Regions from separate parts of the Pseudoduganella rhizocola genome, predicted to be linked through region 3. Evidence: predicted binding sites of a transcription regulator. Region 3 holds the regulator's gene; each other region holds the start of a gene.
The links. Region 3 encodes FNR, which switches genes on or off when oxygen is low (the NO sensors DNR and NnrR bind a similar motif). Its sites were predicted from a motif close to TTGATNNNNATCAA; they were not measured.
Positions count from the first base shown of each region.

Region 1 (10,479 bases), on a different contig from region 3:
GATGGAGCCGGTCAGCATCGCGGCCGCGTCGGACAGGATGTCGCCGAACATATTGCCGGTCACGATGACGTCGAACTTCTTCGGCGCGCGCACCAGCTGCATCGCCGCGTTGTCCACGTACATATGGTCCAGCGCCACGTCGGGATATTCCTTGTGCACATCGGTCACGATGTCCTTCCAGAACTGGAAGGTTTCGAGCACATTGGCCTTGTCCACGCTGGTCAGGCGCTTGCCGCGTTTCTGCGCCGCCTGGAAGGCCACGTGCGCGATGCGGCGGATTTCGCCTTCCGCATAGCGCATGGTGTCGAAGCCTTCGCGCTGGCCCTTGAAGGGGCCGTCAGGGCACTCGCGCACGCCGCGCGGCTGGCCGAAGTAGATGTCGCCGGTCAGTTCGCGCACGATCAGGATGTCGAGGCCCGACACCACTTCCGGCTTCAGCGTCGAAGCGCCGGCCAGTTCGGGGTAGAGGATGGCCGGACGCAGGTTGCCGAACAGGCCCAGGTTCTTGCGCAGGCCGAGAATGGCCTGCTCCGGACGCAGGGCGCGTTCCAGCGTGTCGTACTTCCAGTCGCCCACGGCGCCGAACAACACGGCGTCGGCGGCTTTCGCCAGCGCCAGCGTGCCTTCCGGCAGCGGGTGGCCGTGCGCTTCGTAGCCTGCGCCGCCGACCGGCGCGGTTTCCATCTCAAACTGTTCGCCCAGCGCGTTCAGCACTTTCACGGCCTGGGTAACGATCTCGGGGCCGATGCCGTCGCCCGGCAGGATTGCGATTTTCATGTTTTTTCTCTGAGCTTAAATGACGTTGGCCAGCCAGGGCTGGTTCGCCAGATGACGCTCTTCGAAGGCGCGGATGCTGTCTGCGTGGCGCAGGGTCAGGCCGATATCGTCGAGTCCATTCATCAGGCAGTATTTGCGGAAGGCGTCGATCTCGAAGGGATAGGAGACGCTGCCAGTGCTCGTGCTAATGCGCTGGTTTTCAAGGTCCACCACCAGGCGGTAACCGGGGAAGGCCTTGACTTCATTGAACAGATGATCGATCTGCGCTTCAGTCAACACAACGGGCAGCAGCCCGTTCTTGAAGCAGTTATTGAAAAAGATGTCGGCGAAGCTGGGCGCCAGGATGGCGCGGAAGCCATACTGCTCCAGCGCCCACGGCGCGTGTTCGCGCGAGGAGCCGCAGCCGAAATTCTTGCGGGTCAGCAGGATGCTGGCGCCCTGGTAGCGCGGCTGGTTCAGCACGAAGTCCGGGTTCAGCGGACGCTTGCTGTTGTCCATGCCGGGCTCGCCGTGGTCGGTGTAGCGCCACTCGTCGAACAGGTTGGGACCGAAGCCGGTGCGGCGGATCGACTTCAGGAACTGCTTCGGAATGATGGCATCGGTATCGACATTGGCGCGGTCGAGCGGTGCAACGAGTCCGTCAAGAACGGTAAATTTTTCCATGATACTCAGCGGGTTGGTGCGACGGCGGGACCGTCGCGGCCCGCCGTACTGCGGTGTTATTTTTTGCCGGCGCCTTCCACTACCTGGCCGACCTTCTGCACATCTTTTCCGATGCCGGAAATGGTGTTGCAACCAGTTAGAACGATGGTAGTGAGTGCGATAGCGATAATGGTTTTCATGTTTGGACTCTTGAACTGGTTGTTATAGGTCAGCGCAGGGCGCGCACATCGACAAAATGGCCGGCGATACCGGCGGCGGCCGCCATGGCAGGCGATACCAGGTGGGTACGCCCGCCCTGGCCCTGACGGCCTTCAAAATTACGGTTGGAAGTGGAGGCGCAGCGCTCGCCCGGCTCGAGGCGGTCGGCGTTCATCGCGAGGCACATCGAGCAGCCCGGCTCGCGCCATTCGAAGCCTGCGGCCTTGAAGATGGTGTCCAGCCCCTCGCGCTCGGCCTGCTCTTTCACCAGGCCGGAACCCGGCACCACCAGCGCCAGCTTCACGTTCGAGGCCCGCTGCTTGCCGCGCACCACGGCGGCTGCCGCGCGCAGGTCTTCGATGCGCGAGTTGGTGCAGGAGCCGATAAAGACTTTATCGATGCGGATGTCCGAGATCGCGGTATTCGGCGTAAGGCCCATGTAGACCAGGGCTTTTTCCATGGCGTCGCGCTTGACCGGGTCCTTTTCCTGGTCGGGATCCGGCACGCGCGCGTCGATCGCCGTTACCTGCTCCGGCGAGGTGCCCCAGGTGACTTGCGGACGGATCTCGGCGGCGTTCAGCGTCACCACCATGTCGAACTTCGCACCCGGATCGGAATGCAGGGTGCGCCAGTAGGCCACGGCGTGGTCCCAGTGCGGGCCGGCGGGCGAGAAGGGACGGCCTTTCACATAATTGATCGTGGTGTCGTCCACCGCCACCATGCCGGCGCGAGCGCCCGCTTCGATGGCCATATTGCAGACGGTCATGCGGCCTTCCATCGACAGCGCGCGGATGGTGGAGCCGCCGAATTCGATGGCGTAGCCGGTGCCGCCCGCCGTGCCGATCTTGCCGATCACGGCCAGCACGATGTCCTTGGCGGTAACGCCGGCCGGCAGCGCGCCATCCACCTGCACCAGCATGGATTTCGATTTCTTGGCCAGCAGCGTCTGCGTCGCCAGCACATGTTCCACTTCGGAAGTGCCGATGCCGTGCGCCAGGCAGCCGAAGGCGCCGTGGGTGGAGGTATGCGAGTCGCCGCACACCACCGTCATGCCGGGCAGGGTCGCGCCCTGCTCCGGGCCGATGACGTGCACGATGCCCTGGCGCTTGTCGTTCATATTGAAATACGTGACGCCGTATTCCTTGGTGTTGGCGTCCAGCGTTTCCACCTGCAGGCGCGAGATCGGGTCTTCGATGCCGTGCGTGCGGTCGGTAGTCGGAACATTGTGGTCGGCCACGGCCAGGGTGGCGGACAGGCGCCATGGCTGGCGGTTCGCCGCGCGCAGGCCGTCGAAAGCCTGCGGGCTGGTCACTTCGTGGACGAGGTGGCGGTCGATATACAGGATGGCGGTGCCGTCTTCCTCGGTACGCACCACATGGGATTCCCAGAGTTTGTCGTAAAGCGTCTTCATGATTGCTGCTTACTGCCTGTGTGAGAGAGTTCCATTTTGATTATGCCACAGTTTGTGCGCTGCAAAACAAGCCCGGATTCCGCCTCGTGAGCCGATACGCCTTGATGCCCAGCGCGCCGTGAGGCGCCCTTGTTAATAAAAAAGCCTGCTGACTTTTGAGGTCGCAGGCTTTTGGTACTTCGTGGATCTTGGCTTTTTCTTATGCCGCCATCCGTACATTGCTCCTGCAACCGTCCATCAGGAAGGATAGGCCGACAACTAGCACCAGCTCACCTTCCGCGGAACGCGCAGTGCCGGTAATGCCTTCGACCGCAATCGCGGTCATCGGTTTAATCACCAGGTCGGCGGTGCCGTCAACGGCTTCCACGGCCAGGATGTATGGCTGCGGTGCGTTGATGACGATGCCCACGCGCTCGGAGCACAGCTCGTAACCCAGCGCACCGGCCAGCGTGCGCACCGGCAGCGGACGGCCCTGGTCTTTCAGCACCGGGGCGCCGCCTACTTCCATGAAGGTTTCCGGCAGTTCCACCACGCGCTGCACCACGGCCATCGGCAGCGCCAGCAGCGCGCCCGAGGTCGAGACCAGCATGGTCGGCACGATCGACAGCTCGATCGGCAGGCGGATCGCAAACTTGGTGCCCTTGCCCAGCGCGGATTCGATATGGATCGCGCCGCGGTTCTTTTCCACGGCGGTCTTCACCACGTCCATGCCCACGCCGCGGCCCGACACCGAGGAAGCCACTTCCTTGGTCGAGAAGCCCGGCAGGAACACCAGCTGGTAGGATTCGTCGTCGCTCAGGTTGGCGCTTGGCGAGATCAGGCCCTTCTCTGCAGCCTTGCGGCGCAGGCCGGCCGGGTCCATGCCCTTGCCGTCGTCCTGCAGCACGATCATGACGCTGTTCGCTTCCTGCCATGCCTTCAGCGAGATATAGGCCTTGGCCGGCTTGCCTGCCGCCACGCGCACGTCCGGCGATTCCACGCCGTGGTCCAGCGCGTTGCGCAGCATGTGCACCAGCGGGTCGTACAGGCTGTCCACCACCACGCGGTCCACTTCGGTTTCCGCGCCTTCGATGGTCAGCTCGACTTCCTTGCCCAGGTCTTTCGCCAGTTCGCGCACCAGGCGCGGGAACTTCTGGAACAGGCGGCCCACCGGCTGCATGCGGGTCGCCAGCGTGGCGCGCTGCAGTTCGGTGGAATAGCGCGAGGCGCGTTCCAGCGTTTCGGTCAGGGCCGACATCAGCGTGGCGGCCTGGCCTTCGAACTTGAACTGCTGCAGGCGTTCCAGCAGCACGGCGGCCTGGTTGGCGGCCTGCACCGATTCGCCGGCCACTTCCAGCAGCGCGTCCAGCTTGACCGCGTCGATACGGATCGATTCTTCCTTGGCCGGAGCGGTGGTCGGCGCGCGTTCCTCGCGGCGTTCCACGCCATCCCATTTCCGGCCGCCAGCCTCGGCGGCAGGCGCGGCGGGGGCCGCTTCAGCAGCAGCGGGCGCTTCGCTGGCAGCTGGACGGGTGTAGCTACCCGGCGGCATCACCGCCTCGTACATGCCTTCCCAGTCCAGCCCTTCGCCCGATGGCGCGGCGGCAGCAGCCGGCGCAGCGGCGGCGGGCGCCGCAGCGGCAGGCGCCGGGGCGGCCGCCGGTTTCGCCGCCGGCTTGGCGCTGGTGGCCTTGCCTTCGATGGCATCCTTCAGGATCGCTTCCAGATCCTTGGGCATGGCCGGCAGGCTTTCCGGCGCGGCGCCGTTATTCAGTTCCGCCAGCTGGTCGGCCACGAAGCCCGAAGCCTGCAGCGCCGCCTCGATGGAGAGCGGCGTGACCGGCGCGGCGCCGGTGCGCAGCGCGTCGAACAGGTTTTCAGTCAGGTGGCAGGCTGTCACCAGCGCCCCCAGGTTCATGAAGCCCGCCCCGCCCTTGATCGTGTGGAAGGAGCGGAACACCGCATTCAGCGTTTCTTTGTTGTCTGGGTCGCGTTCGAGGCGCAGCAGGTGCTCCTCGACGTTGACTGCCAGGTCCATCGCCTCAACGACGAACTCCTTGAGCATATCGTCCATCAGAACCCCAGATCGGCAAGAAGATCGTCAACACTATCCTGGTTCAGTGCAACATTCGGCGTCGAAGGACCAGACATCAGCGACACCTCTTTCTGCGCAATCTTCTCGCGCACATCAGCCGGCGCGTTGTCGCGCAGCAGCTGGGCCAGTTCGTTTTCCACCGTCTTCGTGATCACCACCACTTTCTTGATCAGCTGGCCGGTAATGTCCTGGAAGTCCTGCGCCATCATGATTTCCAGCAGGCGCGCTTTTTCCGCCTCGGTGGCTTCGGAGACGGCCTGGGCGAAGGCGCGCGAGTCGCCTGCCAGGACCTTGAACTCTTCAATACTCAGCTTGCCCTCGAACAGGGCCGCCCAGCGGTCTTCCATTTCCTTGGATTTCTTGGACAGCACATCCTGGGCCGGCATGCCGTCGTCCAGGGTGTTCAGCACCTTGTTGGCGGCCTGCTCAGTCAGCGAGGCCACATATTCGAGGCGGTCCTGCGCGTCCACAATCTGGGTCGACGCTTCGGTCAGGGCCTTGTCGTAGCCCAGTTCGCGCAGGGAGTCGTGCAGCAGGCGCACGATGCCGCCCAGGCGTTCGAACATGCTGCCGTCGTGCGGCTCGCCGTCGGCGGCTGCAGGCGCAGGCGCGGCGGCGGCGGCGGCCGGAGCGGCGACGGCATCGGCCGGACGTGCGGACGAGATTTCGTCGAACAGGCTTTCCAGATCATCTTCTGCTGCGGCGGCTGCCGGAGCGGGGGCCGGGGCCGGAGCCGGGGCGCTGGCGCGCTGCGCGGACACTTCCTCGAATAATGCGTCGAAATCATCTGCGGCGTCGGTCATAATCCCTGCTTCTCCATAATCAAAAAATTGCTGCCGTCCTTGCCCCAGCCGCGCTTGCGATGACGCTGGGCAATATTAACGCACTTCCGCGAGTGTAGCAGGGGCCAGCCCCCTTGTTCAATCGCCGCAACGCCAAAGGGAATGCAAAGTGCCAGCCCGTGCCCAAAAGTGACAGGGAGTGTTGTATTTGAGTGCCCCCGGTGTTATAGACAAATCCACATTTCGCAGCCCCTTTGCGCCTGCTGCGGGTGTTTATTGATCGATATCAAGTCTTTCCAAGCTGGCAAGGCTTGCAAATGCGGCTACAATGAAAGCGGGCACCTGACTCTTTTAGACTTAAAGGAGGCTGTCATGTACCGTAAGATCCTCGTTACCACCGATGGTTCCGCCGTATCCCGTATGACGGCCTGCGCCGGCGTGGCTTTCGCCCAGCAGATGGGCGCCGAAGTGCTGGCCCTGTTCGTTGCGCCGGAATACCAGTACCCCATTTATGTGGAGATCATTCCGCCCAGCTACCCCAGCGAGGAGGAATACCGCGCCGCGATGGCGCGCGCCGGGGCCGAGCATACCCAGTCCATCGTCGATTCCTGCGCGAAGAAGGGCGTGCGCTGCGAGGCGATGACGGCCTTCTCGGAAAGCGCCGCCACGAAAATTGTGGAAGTGGCGCAAAGCCATGGCTGCGACCTCATTTTCATCGGCTCGCACGGGCGCAGCGGTTTCGGCCAGCTGCTGCTGGGCAGCGTAACCAATAAGGTACTGTCGCATACCCGGATTCCCGTTCTGGTGCACCGCTTGCTTAAAGAACCGCTGCCTGATTAGACAGGTAAACGATTTTCCTCGGTGCTGTGCCGCAAAACAGGCATCACCCAGCTATCTTTTGAATAATAGTTGGTGCAATAATGTAATCCACAGTTACTGATCACCGGGCCCATAAGAATGATAAGAATTGTTATTGCCGATGACCATACGATCATGCGCGAAGGGCTCAAGCGCATTCTCGACGGTGCGCAGGACATCGACATCGTCGGCGAAGCGACCGATGGCTTCGAAGTCTTGCGCCATGTGCGCCAGGGCGGCTTCGACCTGCTGCTGCTCGACCTCTCGATGCCCGGCCGCAGCGGGGTGGACCTGATCCGCCAGATCCGCGGCGAAGCGCCCAAGCTGGCCGTGCTCATCCTCACCATGCACGAGGAAGAACAATACGCCGTGCGCGCCATACGCGCCGGAGCCCAGGGCTATCTCACCAAGGAATCGGCCGGCACCCAGCTGGTGGGCGCGATCCGCAAAGTGGCGTCCGGACGCCCTTACATCAGCACCGAGGTGGCCGAACAACTGGCCCTCAACATCATGACGCCCAACGAGAGCCTGCTGCACAAGCAGCTGTCGGACCGCGAGTTCGAAGTGTTCTCGCTGCTGGTGTCGGGCAAGACCATCACCGAAATCGCCAACGGCCTGCACCTGAGCGTGAAAACGGTGAGCACGCACAAGACGCGCATCATGCAGAAAATGGGCATGAGCTCGCTCTCTGAAATGGTTCAATACGCAGTCGCGCACAAGCTGCTATCGCCGTTCAAAACTTAGCCCGCAAGGAGCTTTGCGTCGGACTATTCCTACAAATGCCCGCGGGCTCCTACGGGCATATTCAGCGCATACCGATATCATTCCTACCCCCTAGTTGGCATACTGAAACCATCCCAAGCACGTTGCCTCCAGGCTAGATCGATATACCGGCGGCATCGGCATAAGAAACCCAAACCGGATGACCTGAACAGGAGAACAGCATGCCCCCCATGCATACCAGCGACCTGCGTGCCGTCAGCCCTTCGACCGTGATGGAGGCCGGCCGCCAGCGCCAAGGCCGGCTCTGGTCCAACCTGAAAGAAGTCTGCGACCTGCTTCGCATTCCCGCCTGCAATATCCACACCGACGAGCTGCTGTTCCAGCACGTGCAATTCAAAACAGGCCAGCGCATCCACACCATCGGCCAGGCCTTCGACACCCTGTACATCGTCAATTCGGGCTTCCTGAAAACGGTGCTGATCGACGAATTCGGCAACGAGCAGGTGCTGAGCTTCCCGATGAAGGGCGACATGCTGGGCGTGGACGGCATCCACACCCGCCACTACGCTTCCGAGGCGGTGGCCCTGTCCGATTGCGACCTGATCCTGCTGCCCTTCAAGAAGCTGACGGCGCTGGGCCGCGTGCACCTGGAGCTGGAAAACATGATGTACGGCGTGATGAGCCGCGAGCTGGTGCGCGAGCAGGCCATGATCGGCATGCTGGGCGCCCTCAGCGCCGAGGCGCGCGTGGCGCGCTTCCTGATCTCGCTGGCGGACCGCTTCGCGCAAATGGGTTATTCGAGCAAGCTGTTCAACCTGCGCATGACGCGCCACGAAATCGGCAGCTATCTCGGCCTCACGCTGGAAACGGTGAGCCGCACCCTGTCGGCCTTCAACGAGATCGGCCTGATCACCGTGGACCAGCGCACCATCGGCATCAAGGACCCGGAGGCGCTGAAGACCCTGCGCCGCCTGCCGCCCTCGCGCTCGCGCGGCAAAGGGGCCGCGGCCCTGCCGCGCAAGGAAGCCGAAGCCCTGGCCGCTCCCGTGCAGCTGGTGGCGGCAGTGTAAAGATTTACCCCGGCTTTACCCAGCTTGGCCCGCTTCGGCGGGCCTTTTTTATTTTCTCGTCTGCGCAGAAATCGCTTGCGTTTCCGGCACGCCTGCCCAATAATTCAAATGCGAATGATTCTTATTTAGAGGAATACCTTATGACCACCACGACCGCTCCGACCCCCGCTGCCGCGGCGCTGGCGACACCGGCCAGCCCGGCCGCTCCAGCGGCTGCCGCGCCCGTGCGCCGTTTCACCACCGCCAGCCTCATGCAGGACCAGCGGGAAGTCGAAATCGAGCACGGCGGCCGTATCTACCGCCTGCGCATCACCCAGCTGAACAAGCTGATCCTGACCGCCTGATCCCCGTTTCATTCCCCAAGCCAGCCATCCGCTTCCCCGCGGTAGCCAGCGACCACTCCCCAGGAGAGTCCCTATGGCTATCGAGCACACCGATCCGATTTTTGCCGCCCCTGTCCAGCACGGCCACCAGCCCGAGCTGATGCTGAGCGCCGTCCTGCACCTGATGTCGCACTACACCGCCAGCGCCGACCGTGGCGCCTGCGTCAAGCTGGCCTCGGTCATCGAGCGCCACCTGAAGGCCCTGGCCAGCCTGCCCGATCTGGCGCCGGTGCTGAGCGCCACCTGCCAGCAACTGTCCGAACAGTGGGCCGCCGTGGTGGAGCGTTCGCTGCCGCCGCCGAAGGACGATAGCGGCTTTTTGAGCCGCATCATGACCCGCAACCGCCCTGCCCCGCAGGCCGCGTAAAGCCCCGGGGCTATCCATCATGTGCGATCGACACGACACGCCCGCGAATGCGGGCGATGGCGGCACTTCGCGCCGCCGCCGCATCTGGGAACTGGGCCATACCTGCCACTGCCCCCTGATCGGTGTGGGCCTGCCGCTGGCCAGCCTGCGCAAGCTGGTGGGCAAGGTAACCGGCGGCACCGTGGTGGCCGACGACTATGAAGTCCATGTGGGCGTGGTCAGCGAATGCGGCGCCCGCAACCGGCTGTCGGAAGCGGTGCAGAAGGAGCTGGAGCGCCGCTACGCCACCGTGCTGCTGCGCTTCCGCGCTGCCCGCAGCACGGAGCAGCTGGAGGCGCTGTGGCGTGCCGCTGTCGCCGGCGGCGACGTGTCCGGCGCCTTCTGGGCCGGCCTCACGCATGCCCGCTGCACGCCGCAGCTGGAAGAGAAAATGTGCCGCGACCTGCACATGATCCAGCACCAGGCGGGCGCCTGTGCACGGGCCGACATCAAACATTTCAATGCGGTGGTCGAAGAAAAGGCGCAGCTGGAGCAGGAACTGGCGCGCCTGCAGCAGCGCAGCGCGGCCATGCAGCTGGAACGCACGGCGGAACAGGAGCGCCATGCCACGCAGGCCATGCAGCTGCGCGCCCAGCTGGTCGGGCGCGACAGCATGATCGATTCGCTGCGCCAGGAACTGGAACAGCTGCGCAACTCGATACCGGGTCTGGCGAACCGCCAACGGCTGCAGCAGCAGGCGGCACTGAGCGCGGAACGCGAGCAGCAGGCGCGCCAGCAGATGCAGGAGCTCAAACGCGAGCTGGCGGAGGCGCATGCGGCCCGCGCGGCTGCCGGGGAAGCGGCACGCGTTACGGCGCAGGCGGCGCACGGCGGCGGCGACCCGGCGCATATTGCGCGCGCTTCGGCACTGGCCGCCCTGGACGAAGAACTACCGCCGGAAGGCGCACCGCTGCTGCCGCAGCTGGCCGAACGCAGCGTGCTCTGTGTGGGCGGGCGCAACGGCAGCGTGGCCAGCTACCGCATGCTGGTGGAACGCAGCGGCGCCCAGTTTGCGCACCACGACGGCGGGCTGGAAGACAATGTGGGCAAGCTGGAATCCAGCTTGGCGGCGGCCGATCTCGTGATCTGCCAGACCGGCTGTATAAGCCACAGCGCCTATTGGCGCGTGAAGGA
Region 1 is NZ_JBJQIK030000002.1:42,113-52,591, reverse strand. Features, by position in the region: gene leuB (3-isopropylmalate dehydrogenase) at 1-777, opposite strand, end outside; gene leuD (3-isopropylmalate dehydratase small subunit) at 793-1,440, opposite strand; gene ACJRPG_RS03800 (entericidin A/B family lipoprotein) at 1,497-1,619, opposite strand; gene leuC (3-isopropylmalate dehydratase large subunit) at 1,649-3,052, opposite strand; gene ACJRPG_RS03790 (chemotaxis protein CheA) at 3,249-5,102, opposite strand; gene ACJRPG_RS03785 (protein phosphatase CheZ) at 5,102-5,926, opposite strand; gene ACJRPG_RS03780 (universal stress protein) at 6,278-6,745, shown strand; gene ACJRPG_RS03775 (response regulator) at 6,863-7,507, shown strand; gene ACJRPG_RS03770 (Crp/Fnr family transcriptional regulator) at 7,759-8,556, shown strand; gene hemP (hemin uptake protein HemP) at 8,697-8,900, shown strand; gene ACJRPG_RS03760 (hypothetical protein) at 8,974-9,306, shown strand; gene ACJRPG_RS03755 (DUF2325 domain-containing protein) at 9,326-10,479, shown strand, end outside.
Region 1: a site for FNR is predicted at 6,182-6,195, ahead of ACJRPG_RS03780 (universal stress protein). Genes of this name have one in related genera too.

Region 2 (10,479 bases), on a different contig from region 3:
GCGGCGCCGCCAGCTATCTGCAGGCCGTGGACCATATCTCTGCCGATGGCTTCCACCGCTATGTGGAAGGGCTGAACCTGCCACGCAATTTCCCGGCTATCGATACCATCAATTTCGCAACCTTCGTCCGCGACAGCGAACGCGCCGCGCTGGAGCTGCATCTGCAGCAGGCGGCCGGCGAGCGCCCCGGCTATCCTCCGTTCCGCATCACGCCGCCAGGCAAGCGCCGCAGCTATACCGTGATTACGCTGATCGATCCGCTGGACGGCTTCCGCGACCGCGTGGGCCTGGATCTCGCCGCACGTCCCGCCGGCGCCGCTGCGCTCGATGCGGCGCGCGACAGCGGTGAAATGAGCAGCTCCGGCCGCCCCGTCGCCGTGCCCGGCTCGCCTTACCATGTGGGCATGCCGCTGCGCATGGCGGTCTACCGCAAGGGCATGCCCACGGCGACGGTGGCCCAGCGCCGCGCCGCCTACGTGGGCTCGGTCGGCATCGGTTTCAGCGTGCAACGACTGGTGCAGACGGCGCTGGATGAAACGCCGATGCAGGACATCCGCGTTACGCTATACGGCGGCCCGGATGACGGCAATGTCCAGCCACTGGGCCGCCTGCTGTACGATACGAAGGACGTCAATGTAGGCGCCGCGCCGAGTCCGGGCCACTTCGACATCCTGCTGCCCGTGAACTTCAACGGCAGCAACTGGCAGGCCCGTTTCAGCGCACCGAAGCAGGCGCTGTATTCGCGCTTCGATGCCTACCTGCCCTGGTTCGCGGCCCTGATGGGATTTGCCGCAACCATGCTGATCTATGCCCTGTTCCACGCCCTGTCTTCGGCCCGCAAGCGCGCGGTGAAGATGGCGCGCGCCATGACACGTGAACTGCGTGACAGCCAGGTCAAGCTGCAGCTGTCGCACCAGCGCCTGCGCCGTCTTGCTGCCCACGCGGAGCAGATCAAGGAAGAGGAACGCAAGCGCATCGCACGCGAGATCCACGATGACCTGGGCCAGAACCTGCTGGCTCTGCGCATCGAGGCGGATATCCTGGCGAACCGCACTGCCCTGCGCCATCCGCGCCTGCACGAACGCGCGCGGGCCACCGTGAAGCAGATCGATGAAACGATACGCAGCGTGCGCACCATCATCAACGACCTGCGCCCGACGGTGCTGGACCTGGGCCTGCACGCGGCCGTGGAATGGCAGATCGCGCAGTTCCGCCAGCGTACCGGCATTGCCTGCGAGCTGGTGGAGCACGGCGGCGATACCGGCATCGACGACCGCTGTGCCGTGGCGTTTTTCCGCGTGCTGCAGGAGTCGCTGAGCAATATCCAGCAGCATGCCCGCGCCAGCCTGGTGCGGGTGGAACTCACGCATATGCAGGGCACGCTGCGCATGTCGATTGCCGACAACGGCATCGGCCTGCACGACAGCAGCCGCAACAAGACCGGCTCTTTCGGACTGGTGGGTATCGAAGAGCGCATGAGCTTGCTGGGCGGCCAGTGCACCATTGCGGGCATGCCGCGCGGCGGCACCATCGTCACCGTGAGCGTGGCGGTGTCCCATCTGGCGCCCGTCCTCGCATTAGGAGAATTCGTAACGCGGTAGGAATTGCTGAAGGAAGCTTGAGGCAGATCAAAGCGTAACCTTGATGGTGGGCAAAAATAACTTCTCTCCCCCACCGAAAGGACCCCCAACATGAACACGCGCGATTTCGAAGCTATTGCCGCCCTCGACCTGGAGCCGGTCAAGGTCAAGCTGATGCACCAGGAGTCCGGCGAAGGCTGGTCGCTGGACCAGGTGAACGCTGTCGAGTTCGAGTACCGCCGTTTCCTTTATCTCATGAAACGCTTCCCTAACGAAGCGGCCGCACCGTTGCAGGATGTAGACACTTTCTGGCATTACCACATCCTCGACACCGTGAAATATGCAGCCGATTGCGAGGCGGTATTCGGCTACTTCCTGCATCACTTTCCCTACATCGGCCTGCGCGGCGAGGATGACCTGGCGGCGCACGCACGCGTGGGCGAGCGCATGAAAGAACTGTACGAAGATACCTTTGGCGAAGCCTATGCGCAGGGGCTGTCCGCCTATTCGGCGCGGGTTGCCGGCAGCGCCTACTCGGCACGCGTTACGGCCACGGCTTACTCGGCCCGTGTTACCGGCACCGCCTACTCGGCACGCATTGCGGACGCGCCGCCTCAACAGGCGCCGAACCTGTTCACCGAACGTCCGCGCCTGCAGTCAGCCTGACAATACCCATTGCCGGGCTGGCATGCCAGCCCGGCAATACGCGGGTTCAGCGAAAATAGCGCGCGACTTAAAAGCCGCTTGTAATCCTCAACAATGCGCTTATACTGAGTTTTCGTTGACCCAGCTCAACGCTTCGTTCCCCAGCTCCGAACGTCCCTGACACCCGACCTCTCCGGTCCACGCACGGTGTCTACCGCTAATTTCTGCTTACTCACAAAGGGATATGACTCATGATTTCGACTGAAAGCTTTCAAGCAATTGCCGACCTCGACCTGGAACCGATCAAAGTAAAACTGATGCACGAAGAATCCGGCGAAGGCTGGTCGCTGGACAAGGTCAACGCCGTGGAATTCGAATACCGCCGCTTCCTCTACCTGATGAAGACCTTCCCGAACGAACAGACCGCGCCGCTGATGGACGTGGACATCTTCTGGCATTACCACATCCTTGACACCATGAAGTACGCGGTGGATTGCGAGAAGGTGTTCGGCTATTTCCTGCACCACTTCCCTTACATCGGCCTGCGCGGCGAAGACGATGAAGAGGCGCACCAGCGTGTGGGCGACCGCATGAAGGAGCTGTATGAAGCGACCTTCGGCGAAGCCTACCTGCGCGCGCCTGCGGACACCGCCTACTCCGGCCGCGTTGCCGCAACCGCGTATTCCGGCCGCGCCCCGGAAGTGGCTTACTCCGGCCGTGTTGCCGATGCCATCGCCTACTCCGGCCGTGTGAGCGCGGAGGCCGCGAAAACCGCCTATTCGGGCCGCGTAGCAGACAAGGTGGCATATTCGGGCCGTGTCGCTGACAAGACCGCCTACTCCGGCCGCGTGAGCGCGGATGCCGCCAAGACTGCCTATTCCGGCCGCGTGGCTGACCAGGTAGCCTACTCAGGCCGTGTGAGCGCGGACGCCGCGAAAACCGCCTACTCCGGCCGCGTCGCCGACAAGGTGGCGTATTCGGGCCGCGTGAGCGCGGACGCCAATGGAGGCAGCGCGAAGGCCGCTTACTCGGGCCGCGTCGCCGACCAGACCGCCTATTCAGGCCGCGTCAGCGCCGAAACGGCGTACTCCGGCCGCGTGAGTGCTGAAACGGCGGCGCCTGCCGACGCCTTCTACACCGCCCGTCCCCGCCTCGCCGCCGCGTAAATCAGCGCAGCACAAATAAAACGGCCGGCGCCTGATCCTCCAGGCCCGGCCGTTTTTTCATGCTGGCGCAGGTTCAGTGCGCCATCAGATCCCGCAGTTCGCGGATGCTGAAATCGCTGATCTCATGCATGCGGATCAGGATCGTCGCGCCGATCGGCAACGTGTTGTGGCGGATCTTGCTGATCACAGGAGGCGCAACTTCCAGCGCGCGCGACAGGGCCGCGTCGTTCTTCAGCTGCAGTTTTTCGATAATCGCGTCCAGCACGCGATTGGGGTTATAGCTCGGCGAGGCCGTAATCTCTTTCAGGGACATGATCAAACTCTTGCAAATTGGACAAGGGAGTTACTGTTGCTCTGAACCGACAGTCCGGCAACCTTTGTGAGAATTTGATAGATTTTAACCCTATTTTTTGTGCTATGTAATTTTTCGCCTCATTTTCAGAAAGTCCACGACCGTCGGATAGCGCAGGCGCACACCCAGTTCGCCCTTGAGCCGTGCATTGCTGAGCCGGCGCGACTCCGACATAAATGACAGCAGGGCAGGCGTGACCACCTTCGCCAGTTCGGCGCGCGGCAGGCGCGGCGGCCGTGGCAGCCCTTCCGCATCGGCCACCGCATCGAAGTAGTCCCCCATCTTCATCTCGCTGTCATCGACGGCGTGGTAGACCCGCCCCGGCCGCCCGCGCCGCATGGCCTGCAGCACGATGGAGGCCAGGTCGTCGGCATGCACATGGTTGGTAAAAACGTCATCCTCCGCCAGCAAGGCCGGAGTGCCCTGCTCCAGGCGCTTGATGGGCAAGCGGCCGTCAGCATAAATGCCCGGCACCCGCAGGATGGACAGGCGCCCGCCTGTCCGCCGCGCCCAGCGCCGGAGTGAGCGCTCAGCCTCCACCCGCCGCAGCGCGCGGCCATTGTGGGGCGCCACGGGCCGCGACTCATCGATCCAGGCGCCGCCCGCATCGCCATAAACGCCGGTGGTGCTCACATAAACGACATTGGCGCGGTCGGGTAAAATGGCGGTCACATTGCGGGTACGGGGGTCGCTGAGGCCTTCGGCGGGCGGTGGCGCCAGGTAAAGCACCGTGTGCGCCAGCCCGGCCAGCCGGCGCAGGCTATGCGGCTGGTCCAGGTCCGCCACGATGGGAACGGCGCCGGCCGCGCGCAGCGCCGCGCAACGTTCCTGCTGGCTGGTGAGCGCGAACACGCGGTAGCGCGCGCGCAGCAGCGGCAGCAGGCGCATGCCCACGTCGCCGCAGCCGATAATCAGCAGGCGAGGCCTGCCCAGTTGCTGTATGTATTTGCTATTCATTCAAGGATTGTATGACGTTCCAGATTACCGTTCAGCCCAGCGGCCATCAATTCAGCTGCGACGACGACGAAACCGTTCTCTCGGCAGCCATGCGTGCAGGCATTGGCCTGCCATACGGCTGCAAGAACGGCGCCTGCAGTTCCTGCAAAGGCAAAGTGGTTTCCGGTTCCATCACCCACCGCCCGCACCAGCGCCGCGCGCTGACCGAGGAAGAAGAAGCGGCGGGCATGTCCCTGTTCTGCTGCGCGGTGCCGCAATCCGACCTGGTGCTGCAGGCACGCGAGGTGGCGGGCAGCGGCGACTTCCCGGTCAAGAAAATGCCTTCGCGCGTATCGACGATGGAAAAGATGGCGCCGGACGTAATGGTGATCTCGCTGCAGCTGCCGGCCAACGAAACGCTGGAATACCGCGCCGGGCAGTACATTGAATTCCTGCTGCGCGACGGCAAGCGCCGCAGCTACAGCATGGCCAGCGCGCCGGGCGCCGGTCCGGTCACGCTGCATATCCGCCATATGCCGGGCGGCCTGTTCACCGACCAGGTGTTCGGCGCCATGAAGGAACGCGACATCCTGCGCTTCGAAGGCCCGCTGGGCACCTTCTTCGTGCGCGAGGATTCGGACAAGCCGATGGTGCTGCTGGCCTCCGGCACCGGCTTCGCGCCGATCAAGGCCATTGTGGAACAGATGAAGGCCAGCGACTCGAAGCGGCAGATGGTGCTGTACTGGGGCGGCCGCCGCCCGCAGGACCTGTATATGGATGCGCTGTGCCGCCAGTGGGCCGAAGAGATGCCTAACTTCCGCTACGTGCCCGTGGTGTCGGACGCGCAAGCGGAAGACAGCTGGAACGGCCGCACCGGCTATGTGCACCGTGCGGTGGTGGAAGACCTGCCGGACATGTCCGGCTACCAGGTCTACGCCTGCGGCGCACCGATCGTGGTGGAATCCGCCAGGCGCGAATTCGTCCAGCAATGCAAGCTGCCCGAAGACGAATTCTATGCCGACGCCTTTACCACCGAAGCCGACCTGGCCCAACCCTGACCTGCTCCACGCTGCGCCGCCGTGGGGCGCGCGCAGCGCCCCACATCTATGTCATCCAACGGATTCAGCGTTCTTCGTCACCGTAACTTCTCCTTCTACCTGACCGCCCGCATTTTCGGCACGCTGGCCGTGCAGATGCAGAACGTCGCCATCGGCTGGCAGGTGTATGCGAGCACGCATAACCTGTTCTACCTCGGCATGATCGGCCTGGCGCAGTTCGCGCCTTTCCTGCTGCTGATTCTTCCCGCCGGCCACGTGGCGGACCAGTTCAACCGCAAATACATCATCACCATGTGCCTCGGCATGCAGCTGGTGGTCGGCCTGATGCTGCTCGCCTTCACGGCGGCCGGCCTGACCGTGGTGTGGCCGGTGTTCGCGGTGCTGGTGCTGTTCGGCAGTGCGCGCGCCTTCATGGGGCCTGCCACGCAGGCCATCCTGGTCAACCTGGTGCCGCAGGAGGACTTCAGCAAGGCCGTGGCCCTCAGCAGCTCCGCTTTCCATGTGGCCGTGATCCTCGGCCCCACGCTGGGCGGCCTGCTCTACATCTACGGCCCCACCGCCGTGTACACGGTAGCCTCGGTGCTGCTGCTGGTTTCCGTGGTGCTGATGTCGATGACGAAGGCGCCTGCGCAGTCGGCCAAGCGCGAACCGGCCACCTGGCACAGCGTGCTGGAAGGCCTGCGCTTCGTGTTCTCGCGCCCCATTGTGCTGGGCGCCATTTCGCTCGACCTGTTCGCCGTGCTGTTCGGCGGCGCCACGGCGCTGCTGCCCGCGCTGGCGCATGATGTGCTGCATGTCGGCCCCACCGGCCTTGGCCTGCTGCGCACCGCGCCGGGCACCGGCGCGGCCCTGTGCTCGATTGCGCTGGCCTTCATGCCGATCACGCGCCGCGTGGGCCTGTGGATGTTCGGCGGCGTGGCCGTGTTCGGGCTGGGCACCATTGTGCTGGGCGCCACCAGCACCTTCATCGTTGCGCTGGTCGCCCTGCTGCTGATGGGCGCGGGCGACATGATCTCGGTCTACGTGCGCCACCTGCTGGTGCAGTACGAGACGCCGGACGCGATTCGCGGCCGCGTGAGCGCCGTGAACTCGGTGTTCATCGGCGCATCCAACGAACTGGGTGAATTCGAGTCCGGCGTGACCGCGGGCTGGTTCGGCCTCACGCGCGCCGTCATCTTCGGCGGCGTGGCCACGCTGTTTGTCACGGGCCTGTGGATCAAGCTGTTCCCGGTGCTGTCGCGCATGGACCGTTTCCCGCACCAGGAACAGGAAAAAACTGCTCAGCAGGCGTAAGATAGGACGCATGGGCGTCCTCATCCATCGATCGCTGCGCAACCGGCCTCACCTGCTGGCCGCCATCGCCACCGGCGTAGTCACGGCGGCACTGCTGCCTCCGGGCTGGTCGCAGCTCAACCGCCTGCTGACCGCCTGGGATGCGGCAGTGTGGATCTACCTCGTCACCATGATCTGGACCATGGCGCGCGCAGACCACCAGCGCATCCGCGCCATCGCTGCCCAGCAGGACGAGAACTGGGCCGTGATCCTGATAGTGCTGTGCCTCGCCGCCTGTGCCAGCCTGGCTGCCATCGGCAGTGAACTGGCCGTGATCAAGGCCATGCCGGCGGCGCAGCGCGGCCTGCACTACCTCTTTGTGTCCACCACGCTGGTGGGCTCGTGGCTGCTGCTCGGCATGCTGTTCTGCTTCCACTATGCGCACCTCTACTACAACGCCGCCGCGCACCACCGGCCGCTGCGCTTCCCTGACCGCGAATCGCATCCTGACTACTGGGACTTTCTCTACTTCTCCTTCACCATCTCGGTAGCGGCGCAAACGTCGGACGTGACGGTATGCTCTTCCGCGCTGCGCAAGCTGGTGCTGGCCCAGTCGGTACTCAGCTTCTTCTTCAACCTGATCATCCTCGGCATGTCGGTGAACATTGCGGCGGGCCTGATCAACAGCTGAGAAATGTGCTGTAGCTAACGGGCAGCATCCCCGTAAATAGCGTAAGATGAACCGGACTTGATGAACAAACAGGAGACACCTATGCAAATCCATGTGAACACCGATAAGACTATTGAACAGCATGCCGGTCTCGATGAGCACGTCAATCAGGTCGTGACCACCGCACTGGACCGTTTCGGCGAACACATCAACCGCGTGGATGTCCACGTCAGCAATGACCTTGCACAGAAAGGTGCGGACGGCGCCAACCGCTGCATGATGGAAGCGCGCCTCAATGGCTACCAGCCGATTGCCGTGACCGACCATTCGGCCACGCTGCACCAGGCCATCAATGGCGCGGCGGACAAGCTCAAACGCGCCATCGACAGCGCCATCGGCCGCCTGAACGATAAGGATAAACGCAACGCGCGTGCAGCCGACTTTATCGAAGCGGAAGAATAAGGCCTTGCTGCTGGCGGCTCACGCGGCCGCCAGTCCGCGCAGGTAGCGTATCCCCTGCAGCGCGCGGCTGCCATACCAGGACATCATTTCCCCATCCACCAGCTGCACCGGCTTGCCCAGCTGCCGTTCCAGCGCGTCCGCGTGCGCTTCCGTGAAGCGGTAAGGCTCTGAGGACAGCAGCACCTGGTCAAGCTGCGACAGCAGCGCTTCGTTCCATTCGAATCGGGGATAACGCGCATCGCCCAGTTGCGGAACCGACCAGCCAATTTCCGCCAGCATGCGGGCGATATAGGTGTCGCGCGAGATGGACATCCACGGATCCTGCCAGATGCAGTAGAGCACGCGCTGCGGCCTGCCTTTAGGCGCCGCGCGCAGGGCCGCCAGTTCGGCCTCGAATTCCGCACACCAGGCATCGGCCCGCGCCTGGGCGCAGAAAATGCCGCCCATGAGCTGGGCCAGCGCAATATTGTCCTGCGGCGCCAGCGGATGCGTGACCACGATATTGGGCACGAACGCCGCCAGCTTGTCCACCGTCGGCTTTTCATTCTCGTCGATATTGACCACGAGGTGAGTAGGCGCAAGCTTGCGGATTTTTTCGATGTTCACGTCCTTGGTGCCGCCCACCTTGGGAATGGTGCGCACCACTTCTTCCGGATGAATGCAGAAACCGGTGCGCCCCACCAGCTGTGGGGCAAGGCCCAGCTCGCACAGCAGTTCGGTAATCGACGGTACGAGGGAGACGATGCGCGCGTCCGGCGCCGCCGGGTGTTGTTGGCCGAGAGAATCGATGAAGGTCATGGCCGCCATTGAACCACACTCAGCAGTGAGTGCGCTATGATGTTGCGTACCGGCATTGCCCGGTGCGTCTGGACTTGATAACGTGAAACTTCTTAGCACTTTCGCTGCCTCCCCTTACCGCACTGCGGATATCGATCTCTTCCGCGATGCAGAGGAGGCCAAGGTCGCCGCGCTGCTGGCGGCCTGCCCGGTCATGCATGCCGCGGCTGGCGAAACGGTCTCGGATGCCCAGCGTGCCCGCCTCCATATCGTATTGCGCGGCGCGCTGTCCGTCACGAGCGACACGCGCACCGGCCTGAGCGACGGTTCGGTGAGCAAGGTGCTGCCGGGCGAAAGCGTGGGCGAACAGTCGGTGCTGGACGACCAGGCCGGCCTGCAGACCGTGACGGCGCTGGTGGAAAGCGAAGTGCTGCTGGTGGAGGCGGACCTGGTGTGGCGCCTGATCGATGAAAGCAATGGCGTGGCGCGCAACCTGCTGCGCCTGCTGTCCTTCCGCATCCGCGCCGCCAATGCGCAGTTGCGGCGGCGCCAGAAACTGGGCGAGTTCTACCGTCAGCTGTCCATGGTGGACGGGCTCACCGGACTGCAGAACCGCGCCTGGCTGAACGATGTGCTGCCCAGCCTGGTGACGGCGGCGCATGAATCGCAGCGGCCCTTCTCGCTGATCATGATCGACATCGACCACTTCAAGCGCTTCAACGACACGCACGGCCACGTGCAAGGCGACCAGGCGCTGCGCATGGCCGCCCATGTGCTGAGCGGTGCGCTGCGTCCCAGCGATTTCGCGGTGCGCTACGGCGGTGAGGAAATGATGGTGCTGCTGCCGGAGACGGCGGAGACGGTGGCTTCCGGCGTGGCCCAGCGCCTGTGCGAGCGCATGCGGCAGGCCGTGGTGTTCGAGGATATGCGGCTGCCGCTGCCGCATATGACGGCATCCTTCGGCGTGGCCTGCCTGCGGCCCGGCCAGGACGAACGGGCGCTGATTGCGGCGGCGGATGCGGCGCTCTACCGCGCCAAGGAAGGCGGGCGCGACCGGGTCGCGCTCGATGGCCAGGCTTAAGCGCCTCCTTCCGGCTGCCCGGCAGGCTTGCTGAAGGAGGCGGTGAAGTCCTCCAGTCCCTTCATCACCAGCTCATAGGTCTTGTCGATATTGGCGGCGATATCGCCATCCAGCACCTTCAGGCCTTGCAGGATGTCGCGCGCCTCCTTGAAGCCTTTTTCGATACCGCCCTTGATGGTATCCATGAACTTGCCCAGCGCCTCGTCTTCCTCCATGCCGGGATTCTGCTTCTTGAAGGCATCGAAGAAGCCGGTGGCCAGCGACACGATGCGGCCGGCGGTGGCTTCGGGCGAATTATCCTGGGCCGACACGGTCTGCAGCGCGTTCTCGCCCAGCTCCGCCTTCAGCGCCTCGTTGATGCTGGTAATGGCCGATTTATAGAGCAGCGCCTGCGGGTCGTTCTGGGAACCGATGGAGATGGATGCCGTCGTCTGCATGATCGACGCATTCAGCTGCATCTTGGCGCGGGTGGCCGGAGAA
Region 2 is NZ_JBJQIK030000022.1:1,556-12,034, reverse strand. Features, by position in the region: gene ACJRPG_RS24695 (CHASE domain-containing protein) at 1-1,601, shown strand, start outside; gene ACJRPG_RS24690 (glycine-rich domain-containing protein) at 1,692-2,246, shown strand; gene ACJRPG_RS24685 (glycine-rich domain-containing protein) at 2,477-3,391, shown strand; gene ACJRPG_RS24680 (hypothetical protein) at 3,465-3,704, opposite strand; gene ACJRPG_RS24675 (SDR family oxidoreductase) at 3,807-4,700, opposite strand; gene ACJRPG_RS24670 (CDP-6-deoxy-delta-3,4-glucoseen reductase) at 4,712-5,737, shown strand; gene ACJRPG_RS24665 (MFS transporter) at 5,786-7,030, shown strand; gene ACJRPG_RS24660 (DUF1345 domain-containing protein) at 7,041-7,700, shown strand; gene ACJRPG_RS24655 (HPF/RaiA family ribosome-associated protein) at 7,782-8,141, shown strand; gene ACJRPG_RS24650 (helical backbone metal receptor) at 8,160-8,939, opposite strand; gene ACJRPG_RS24645 (GGDEF domain-containing protein) at 9,022-9,999, shown strand; gene ACJRPG_RS24640 (DUF5610 domain-containing protein) at 9,996-10,479, opposite strand, start outside.
Region 2: a site for FNR is predicted at 2,362-2,375, ahead of ACJRPG_RS24685 (glycine-rich domain-containing protein). Genes of this name have one in related genera too.

Region 3 (10,479 bases):
TGCTGTGGCCGCAGGACTTCATCTATCTCGCGGTGCTGCTGGTGATGTGCGCCTGGCTGCTGTTCCTCGTCACGGCAATCGCGGGAAGGGTGTGGTGCGGCTTTACCTGTCCGCAGACCGTGTACACCGAAATCTTCCTGTGGATAGAACGCCAGTTCGAAGGCCGCCGCAGTGCACGCATCGCGCTGGACAGGCAGCCGCCATCGTTGAAGAAGTTCGCACGCAAGGGCGGCAAGCACCTGGCGTGGGGCGCCGTGGCGCTGTGGACCGGCTTCACCTTCGTCGGCTACTTCACGCCCATCGATGTGCTGGCGAACGAGGTGCGCACGCTGACCTTCGGCCCCTGGGAATGGTTCTGGGTGCTGTTCTACAGCTTCGCCACCTACGGCAACGCGGGCTGGCTGCGCGAACAGGTGTGCAAGTACATGTGCCCGTATGCGCGCTTCCAGAGTTCGATGTTCGACCGCGATTCGCTGATCATCACCTACGATGCGAAACGCGGCGAGCCGCGCAGCCCGCGTTCGGCAGGCGGCTGCATCGACTGCTCGATGTGCGTGCAGGTCTGCCCGACCGGCATCGATATCCGCAAGGGACTGCAGTATGAATGCATAGGCTGCGCCGCCTGCGTGGATGCCTGCAACAGCGTGATGGACAAGATTGCGCAGCCGCGCGGCCTGATCCGCTACAGCACCGACCGCGCCATGGCCGAGGGCCTGAGCGTTGAGCAGATCCGGCGCCGCGCCATGCGTCCGCGCGTGCTGGCATATAGCGGCCTGCTGTGCGCCGTGGCGCTGGCCTTCCTGGCCTCGCTGTGGCTGCGCACGCCACTCAAGATGGACGTGATCCGCGACCGCGGCTCCATGGGCCGTGAAGTGGAGGATGGCGATATCGAGAATGTTTACCGGCTGCAGATCATGAACACCACTGAACGGCAGCACAGCTACCGCATCAGCGTAAGCGGGCTGCCGACGCTGGTGGTGGTGTCGGACCTGGAAGTGACGGTTGGCCCGACCGAGACGCGCGCCGTGCCCGTGCGCCTGCGCACCGCCTACGGCGCGGCGAAGAAAGGCTCGAACAAGATTGAAGTGTCGCTGCAGGCGCTCGACGACCCGTCGATTTCCGTACGCGAAGAGGCGGTCTTCATTGTGCCGCGCTAAGGAGAAGAGATGAACAAGCCGTCCGCCCCCTGGTATACCCATCGCTGGCCCTGGCTGCTGATGGCCGGGCCGGCCATCGTGCTCGCGGCCTGCGCCTACACCAGCTATATCGCTTTCGCGCAGCAGGATGCGCTGGTGGTCGGCGACTATTACAAGCGCGGCAAGGCCATCAACCAGGACTTGCGCCGCGACCGCGTGGCTTCGGCCCTCGGCCTGTCGCTGGAACTGCGCTATAACGCGGCGCAAGGCGCGCTGGCGGGCCGTATCAGAACCCGTACGGCGCTGCCGCCCGGGGACGTGGAACTGCACCTGGCGCACGCCACCCAGCCCGCGCGCGACGTGCGGCTCACCGTGCGGCCGGATGCGGAAGGAAACTTCATCGCACCGCTGCCGCTGCTGGAACGCAGCCGCTGGGTGGTGCTGGCGGAAGGCGGCCAGCGCAGCTGGCGGCTGGAGGGCAACTGGCACTGGCCCGCGCAGCGCGAGCTGGTGCTGGCAGCGGACGCGCGTTAAGCGCAGACTTCGGTGCCGGCGGTAATGGCCTTGAGGCGCGGCAGGTCCAGCACCTGAAGTTCGCGGTTGTTCACCGCGATCAGGCCCAGCTTCTTGAACTTGTTCAGCAGCCGGCTGATGCTCTCGATGGTCAGGCCGAGGTAATTGCCGATGTCCTCGCGCGACATGCGCAGCTGGAAGGCCGTGCTGGAATAGCCGCGCGCTTCATAGCGCGAGGCGAGGTTGACCAGGAAGGCCGCGAAACGCTGCGTGGCCTGCATATTCCCCAGCAGCAGCATTACGCTCTGCTCGCGCGTGATCTCCTGGCTCATCATGCGGTGGAAGTGGCGCAGCAGGGTGGGCATATCGACCAGCAGCTGCTCCAGGCTGGAGAAGGGAATCTCGCACACTTCGCTGTCTTCCAGCGCCTCGGCACTGCAATAGTGGCGGTCGGTGCTGATCGCGTCCATGCCCAGCAGCTCGCCTCCCATCTGGAAGCCGGTCACCTGTTCCTCGCCGTTGGCATTGATCTGGTAGGTCTTGAAATGGCCGAGACGGATCGCGTACAGGCTGCCGAAAGGATCTCCCACACGGAACAAGGAGCTGCCTTTTTCGATCTTGCGGCGGCGGCCGATGATGCGGTCCAGCTTATCGATATCGCCCATGTCCAGCCCCATCGGCAGACAAAGCTGGTGCATGCTGCAGGTGGAGCAGCGCGCCTTCAGAATCTCGATGGTGGCGCCGGGCAGGGTAAGGGATGGGAGCTCGTTCATGGCTCCAGTGTACCGGCAAAGCGCACGATTGAACAAACCGCGCGCGCAACATTGCAAAACGTTACACTGTGACTTCATTTTCCAAAAAGACACAAAATGATCCCGATTCAGCCCGAGGTGCCCGCCGAGCATCGCAGCTGCGGCAAATGCCGCACGGCTGAACCGCTGCCGTTCAAGTTTGCATTTGCCTATCAGCCTATCGTGGATTGCGACACGCGTTCCATCTACGCCTATGAAGCGCTGGTGCGCGGCCGCGATGGCGAATCGGCATGGTCGGTGCTGTCGCAGGTGGATGACCGCAACCGCTATCAGTTCGACCAGGCTTGCCGGCGCGAAGCGATCAAGGGCGCGGCCGAACTGGGGATGCGGGAAAGCCTGTCGATCAATTTCCTGCCGAACGCGGTCTACCAGCCGGCCGCCTGCATCCAGGGCACGTTCGAGGCCGCGCGCGAGTTCGGATTCCCGCTGGAGAACATCATTTTCGAGGTGACGGAAGGCGAGGAGGTGGCCGACCGCGCCCACCTCGTGAATATTTTCCGCGAATACCACCGCTTCGGCTTCCGCACCGCGATCGATGATTTCGGCGCAGGCTACGCGGGGCTCAACCTGCTGGCCGAATACCAGCCCGATGTGCTGAAGCTGGACATGGCCCTGGTGCGCGATATCGACAGCAATAAGCCGAAGCAGGCCATCGTGCACGGCGTGATGGCCATCAGCCGCGAGCTGGGCATCCGCGTGCTGGCGGAAGGCATCGAAACTGCTGCCGAGCGCGATTTCCTGCGCGCCGCAGGCATCAGCCTGATGCAGGGCTACCTGTTCGGCAAACCGGCTTTCCGCGCCCTGTCGACGATTCCCGACGCCGCCTACGGCTAAGCAAGCCGATTTGGCTGCCTGTCGCGAAATTTGTTAGGCTATCGCCATGCCGAAACCACAACCGCCTTCGCTCGACCAGCATCTCTGCTTCAAACTGTATTCCACATCGCTGAAGATGACGCAGCTGTACAAGCCGCTGCTCAGCGCGCTGAACCTCACCTATCCGCAATACCTGGTGATGGTGGTGCTGTGGGAACAGGAAGGGCTGGGCATCAAGGACATTGCCGAACGCCTGCAGCAGGATTCGGGTTCCATCACGCCCCTGGTGAAACGCCTGGAGGCGGAAGGCTACCTGGTGCGCAACCGTGACCCGCGCGACGAACGCAACCGCGTGCTGACCCTCACCAAAGCAGGCCAGGAGCTGCGCGCGGAAGGCGTGAAGATCGCCGCCGCCATCGCCGAAAGTTGCAGCATTACCAATGCCGACGTGGACGGCATGATGGCCGGCCTCGGCAAGCTCAGCGCGAATCTCGACGCGCGCTGACAACCCTTCGCAAAAATTTTTTCAAAATTAACTTGCGCACTAATTATTTGCGCGCTATATTTATAACACTTAGCGCGCTAACTAATTCAAACGACACCACGACCCACACTACACAAGGAGTTCATCATGCTGAAATTCGCCTCTTCCGCCCTCATCGCCTCGACCCTGTTCGCCGGCGCCGCCCTGCCTGCTCAGGCTGCCGCCAACGACACCACCGTTGTCCTCGTCCACGGCGCCTTTGCCGACGGTTCCAGCTGGGAGAAAGTGATTCCCCTGCTGCATGCCAAGGGCCTGAAAGTCGTCGCCGTACAGAATCCCCTCACTTCCCTGGCCGACGACGTGGCCGCCGCCCAGCGCGTGATCGATGCGCAGACCGGCAAGGTAGTGCTGGTGGGCCACTCCTGGGGCGGCAGCGTGATTACGCAGGCCGGCACCAGCGACAAGGTCAAGGCCCTGGTCTATGTGGCCGCTTTTGCGCCGTCCGAAGGCCAGACTGCCGCCGATCTCGGCAAGAACTACCCGACGCCACCCGGCGTACCGACCCTGCAGGCCGACGCCGCCGGTTTCCTGACCCTGCCTGAGAAATCGGTCGCGGAAAACTTCGCACAGGACGTCAGCCCGGCCCAGGCCCGCCTGATCTATGCCACCCAGGGCCCGATCCATTCGAAAGCCTTCGGCGAGCCGGTGTCCATTGCATCGTGGAAGTCGAAACCGAACTATTACATCGTGGCCGCCAAGGACCGCATGATCGACCCCGGCCTGCAGCGCGATTTCGCAGCAAAGCTGAAAGCCACCACCACCACGCTGCAAGCGAGCCATGTGCCTATGCTCTCCCAGCCGCGCCAGGTGGCTGATGTGATCATCGCCGCGGCACAGCGCTGATACGGAACGGCGGGGCTATGGCCCTGCCGTTTTTCCATGCGGTATTCAATTGCCAATCCCGGCCATTGATAGGAGAATTTCCCGGCACTCCCATCAAAGGAAACCATGAAGCCGCCTGGGATCAAAGTGAAAGTCGCCCTTGCGACCAGCCTGACATCGATAGTGATGATCGCGCTTGTCACTGCACTGCTGGCGCAGCGCATGCAGGAGGATTTCACCAAGGTTCTGTTTGCGCAGCAGGGCGCCCTGGTCAAGCGCACGGCCGAGGAACTGGACGACAAGCTGTCCATGTTGCTTGGCATCATTTCATTCTCCGCCAGGCAGCAGCCGCGCGAGATCGCCGATGATCCCGCCGCGCTGCGCGCCTATTACCGCGACCGTGCCGTGCTCGCCCTGTTCGACGATGTGCTGGTGCTCAATGCAAAAGGCGTGGTGATTGCCGACCTGCCGGAGACGCCGGGCCGCCAGGGGGTGAATGCATCGGACCGCGCCTACTTCATGCGTGTGATGCAGACGAAAAAGCCCCTGATCACCGAGCCTGTTCTTGGGCGTGCGCATAAGCAGCCGATTGTGCAGATGGCGGCGCCCGTGCTGGACGACCGGGGCGAAGTGCTGTGTGTGCTGCTCGGCGTGATGCGGCTCTACAAGGACAATGTGCTGGGCAACCTGCGCACGGCCAAGGTGGGCCGCACCGGCCACTATTTCGCCCTTACGCGCGAGCAGCAGCCGGTATTTGTGCTCCATCCCGATGCAGCGCTGCTGCTCAAGCCCGCGCCTTCTTCCGCCGCCAGGGAGATGCCGCGGCAAGGAACGGTGATCGGCACCGATGAACACGGGCACCGTGCCCTGAACAGCTACCGCGCGCTGAAATCCGTGGACTGGGTGCTGGCCGCTTCGCTGCCGGTGGACGAAGCGTTCGAACCCTTCAAGGGCCTGCAGCTGCGCATGGCGCTCTGGAGCGGCGTTGCCTCCCTGCTGACGGCGGCCTTCATCGGCTGGCTGACGGTGCGCCTGATGTCGCCGCTGATGAAGCTGCGCGATGCGATCCGCCAGCTGCGCGAACGCGAAGGCGGCTTCGTGCCGATCCCGGTGCAAAAGCGCGACGAGATCGGGGAGCTGACCATCGCCTTCAATGAGCTGATGCACGCGCGGCAGACGGCCGACGACCATGCGCATGCGCTGATGGCGGAGCTGGAGCAGCGCGCCGGTGAACTGGAGCGCGAACGCGACAAGGCCGATGCCGCCAACCGCGCCAAGAGCGACTTCGTGGCCAATATGAGCCACGAGATCCGGACGCCGATGAATGGCGTGCTGGGCATGATCTACCTGCTGTCCAATACCTCGCTGACGGCGCAGCAGCGCAAATACCTGAACATGATACGCAGCGCGGGCGATACGCTGATGGCCATCATCAACGACGTGCTGGACTTCTCGAAGATCGAAGCGCACCGCATGCAGCTGTCGCCTGTGGAATTCGACCTCGATGAGACCATGAGCTCGCTCGCCACCACCATGACGATGAACGCCAGCGAGAAGGAGCTGGAGCTCGCGATCGTGGTTGACCCCGACGTTCCGAAGCTGCTGCGCGGCGATGCGCTGCGGCTGCAGCAGATTCTCGTCAACCTGGCGGGGAATGCCATCAAGTTCACGGAGCAGGGTGAAGTGGTGGTGCGCGTGAGCGCGCGCGAGATGGGCACGGACCGCGTGCGGCTGCGCTTCGAGGTTGAGGATACCGGCATCGGCATGAACCCCGCGCAGCAGGCGCAATTGTTCCGCGCTTTCTCGCAGGCCGATGAGAGCATCACACGCCGCTTCGGCGGAACGGGGCTGGGGCTGGCCATCACGCACCGGCTGATCGAGATGATGGGCGGGAAGATCCAGGTGCGCAGCGAAGAAGGCAAGGGCAGCTGCTTCTGGTTCGAGCTGTCCTTCGACGTGCTGCCGGAGCGCGGCCAGGCGAAGCGGCAGCCGGGCATCGGCCCCCTGTGCATCCTGGTCGCGGAAGACAACCGTACCAGCCGCGACATGATCGGCCGCGTCATCCAGGCCTGGGGCTGGGATGCCGACCTGGCCGATACCGGCGCCGGTGCACTGGCCTTGTTCGAACAGCGCATGGCGAAGGATCAGGCCTATGACGTGGTGCTGGCAGACTGGCATATGCAGGGTAAGGACGGCACCGCCATCGCGCAGGCCATCCGGCGCGCATCGGACGGGCATACGCAGCCTATCGTCGTGATGGTGAACGCTTTCGCGCGCGACCAATTGGAGGAAATCGCCACGCGGCCGGAAGCGGACGTGGTGCTGGTGAAGCCGATCACCAGTTCCAGCCTGTTCGAGGCGCTGCACCAGGCGCTGGTCGCACGCAAGCCAGGCCGCAATGAGCGCATGATGGCAGGCGAGGGCATCCGCGGCCGCCTGCGTGGCGCGCATTTCCTGCTGGTGGAGGACAATCTGCTGAACCAGGCCGTGGCGCGCGGCATCCTGGAGCAGGCCGGCGCCACCCTCGATATCGTCGGCGACGGCCAGCAGGCCGTGGATTTGCTGCGCGCGCAGCCGGCGCGTTACGATATCGTCCTGATGGACATGCAGATGCCGGTGATGGACGGTTTTACCGCCACCGCCATGCTGCGGCGCGAGCTGCAGCTGACGCTGCCCATCATTGCGATGACGGCCGGCGTGCTGGCATCGGAACGGGACCGCTGCGTGGAGGCGGGAATCAGCGATTTCATCGCCAAGCCGGTGATAGTGGAGGAAATGATGAGCGTTATACAACGTCACCTGCCGCAGCAGCTGCGCGCCGCGCAGGGCGAAGGCACGGGAGGCGCTGCGGCGCCAGCCGCCATTGCCGGCCAGGTGTTCAGCATGGACAGCCTGATGAAGGTGATGGGCGCCGACCCGAAAGGACGTGCCGTGATGTTCAGGATGGTGCGCGGCGCCATCGACAACGGCCTGCAGCCGATGGATGAAGCCGACCAGGCGCTGCGGGAAAGCCGCTACCACGATGCGGCGCGCGTGCTGCACAGCCTGCGCGGCGCGGTGGGCGCCCTCGGCGCCAAACGCCTGATCAATGCGACGCTGGACGCGGAGACGGCGCTCACCGAAGGTCCGATGGACGATGCGCCGCGCCTGTTTGCGCTGGTTCGGCAGGAGCTGCAGATGGTCCTGGCGGCCGGCCGCGAGTGGCTGGACCGGGAAGACCCCCAGTCGATCTAGGCGCTTTGCCGCGCCGCGCGCCGGATGGCCTGCGGCGGCTGGCCGTAGGCACGCACGAAAGCGCGCCGCATGCGCTCGGGATCGGCAAAGCCGCTTTCGCGCGCCACCAAGTCAATCGGCAGCCGGCCGGATTCGATCATGTCGCGCGCCGCTTCCACCCTCAGCGTTTCCACTGCCCGCGCGGGCGACTGACCCGTTTCAAGGCGGAAGCTGCGGCTGAACTGGCGGCGGCTCAGGTGAGCCGCATCGGCCAGTTCATCCACGGACAGCTCTTTCTTCAGGTTGCTCTTGGCGTAGTTCAGCGCGCGCTGGATACGGTCCGATTTCGGTTCCAGTTCCAGCAGGGCGGAGAACTGCGACTGGCCGCCGCTGCGGCGGTGGTAGACCACCATCTTGCGCGCGACCTGGCGCGCCAGTTCCACGCCGAAGTCCTTTTCCACCAGCGCCAGCGCGAGGTCGATGCAGGCCGTCATGCCCGCCGAGGTCCACAGATTGCCGTCCTCGATAAAGATGCAGTCTTCTTCCACCCGCGCTTTGGGATGCAGTTTTTGCAGCTCGCGCGCATGCGCCCAGTGCGTGGTCGCCCGTTTCCCGTCCAGCAGCCCGGCCCGGCCGAGCACGAAGGCGCCGCTGCAGATGCTGCCGGTGCGGCGCGCGGAAACGGATGCCTGGCGCAGGAAGCCGAGCAGGCCGGGCGAGTATTCCAGCATTTCCATGGCGCCGCCAACCAGCACCGTGTCGTAAGCGGCGGGGTCGCCGAACGGTTCCGTCGTTACCGGCACACCGCTTGAGCTGCGCACCGGGCCGCCATGCTCGGACACCAGCGAAACCTTATACCGTTCCTCGCCCGCGCTGGCATTGGCCACCTCAAAAACGGTGACGACAACAAGATCCAGCACCTGGAAGCCCGGAAAAACGGCGATTGCGATATGTTTGCTCATGATGGCCCAAATTGAGGTTTATACGTCCTCCGGGCCAAACTTTAGGCTTCTACACTGTGCCTGTCAAATCAAATTATGAAAGGCAGCATCATGAAAACAGCACTCATCACTGGCGCATCCACCGGCATCGGCGCGATTTACGCGGAGCGCCTGGCCCGCCGCGGCTACAACCTCGTGCTGGTGGCACGCCAGCTGGACCGCCTGAACGCGCTGGCTGACCGCCTGGCCGGCACCGGCGTTAAGTTCGAAACCATCCAGGCCGACCTGGCAGACAGGGCGCAGCTGCGCAAGGTGGCGGAGCGCCTGGCGGCTGACGACAGCATCGACACGCTGGTGAACAACGCCGGCCTGGGCGCGACGGCTTCGCTGGTGGAGTCCGCGCTGGAACAGCTGGACAGCATGGTGGACGTGAACGTGACCGCGCTGACCCACCTCACCCACGCCATCGCACCGCGCCTGGCGGCCAAAGGCGCAGGCACGATCATCAATATCGCCTCCATCGTGGCGGTGGCGCCGGAACTGCTGAATGCCGCTTACGGCGGTTCGAAAGCCTATGTGCTGGCCTTCACCCAGGCGCTGCAGCATGAACTGGGCAGCAAGGGCGTGCGCGTGCAGGCCGTGCTGCCGGGCGCCACCGCCACCCCGTTCTGGGATGTGGCGGGCACGCCGGTGCAGCACCTGCCGCAGGAATGGGTAATGAAGGCGGAAGACCTGGTGGACGCCGCGCTGGCAGGACTGGATATCGGCGAAGTCATCACCATTCCATCGCTGCCGGATATCGCCGACTGGGAGCGCTTCAACGCTGCCCGCCTGGCGCTGGGCCCGAACCTGTCGCGCACCAAGCCGGCGGCGCGCTACAAGCTGCAGTGATCAGCGGCGACGGTTCAGCAGGGCGCCGGCCGCAAGGCCGACGCCAAACGCCGCGTACACCAGCGCCATCGACCCGGTAGTGAGGCGGCGTTCGTAGCCTGGCTGCAGCCGCTTCGGCGTCATCTTGTAATCGACAAAGCAGGCCATCGCACTGGCCGCCGCTGCCGCAACGGCGGTGCTTTTCACATCCTTTTTGTCCAGCACCTTTCCGGCCAGCTGTTCAAAAATAGTGGCCCAGAACAAGGCGCTCGCATGGTGGATGGCATAGCCTACCAGCGTGTATTTCATCGACGGTTCGCTGTGCCGGAACGCCTTGTCGCCGTAGATCCAGTGACTGACGGCATTGGTGGCGCCGTAATGGCTGCCGCTATCGCTCTTGCCGCACAGGGCCAGGGCGACTGTCGAGGTGAGGCTGGCGGCTGCGCCAGGCAACATGCCGCGGCCGATCATGGTCTTCCAATTGTCCATATTCCCCTTCCTGTTTTCGTATATCGTGCTCTCACATTCCTGAGAGCCAACCATGCAGATTTTGCTGACCGGCGCCACCGGTTTTATCGGATCCCACCTCGCCCCGCTGCTGCTGGCGCAAGGCCACCGCGTGCTCAGCGCGGGACGGCATCCGCCTGCCGATGAGCGCATCGCTTTCATTGAAGCGGACTTCGCCCACGATAGCGAAGAATCGGTCTGGATGGCGCGCCTGAGGAATGTGGATGTGGTGATCAACGCGGTCGGCATCATCCGCGAAAACGGAGAACAACGCTTTGCCGCCTTGCATACGGCAACGCCGAAGGTGC
Region 3 is NZ_JBJQIK030000004.1:383,388-393,866, reverse strand. Features, by position in the region: gene ccoG (cytochrome c oxidase accessory protein CcoG) at 1-1,157, shown strand, start outside; gene ACJRPG_RS12165 (FixH family protein) at 1,167-1,670, shown strand; gene fnr (fumarate/nitrate reduction transcriptional regulator Fnr) at 1,667-2,422, opposite strand; gene ACJRPG_RS12155 (EAL domain-containing protein) at 2,519-3,295, shown strand; gene ACJRPG_RS12150 (MarR family winged helix-turn-helix transcriptional regulator) at 3,342-3,779, shown strand; gene ACJRPG_RS12145 (alpha/beta fold hydrolase) at 3,906-4,661, shown strand; gene ACJRPG_RS12140 (response regulator) at 4,767-7,874, shown strand; gene ACJRPG_RS12135 (GlxA family transcriptional regulator) at 7,871-8,815, opposite strand; gene ACJRPG_RS12130 (SDR family NAD(P)-dependent oxidoreductase) at 8,906-9,685, shown strand; gene ACJRPG_RS12125 (hypothetical protein) at 9,686-10,153, opposite strand; gene ACJRPG_RS12120 (SDR family oxidoreductase) at 10,206-10,479, shown strand, end outside.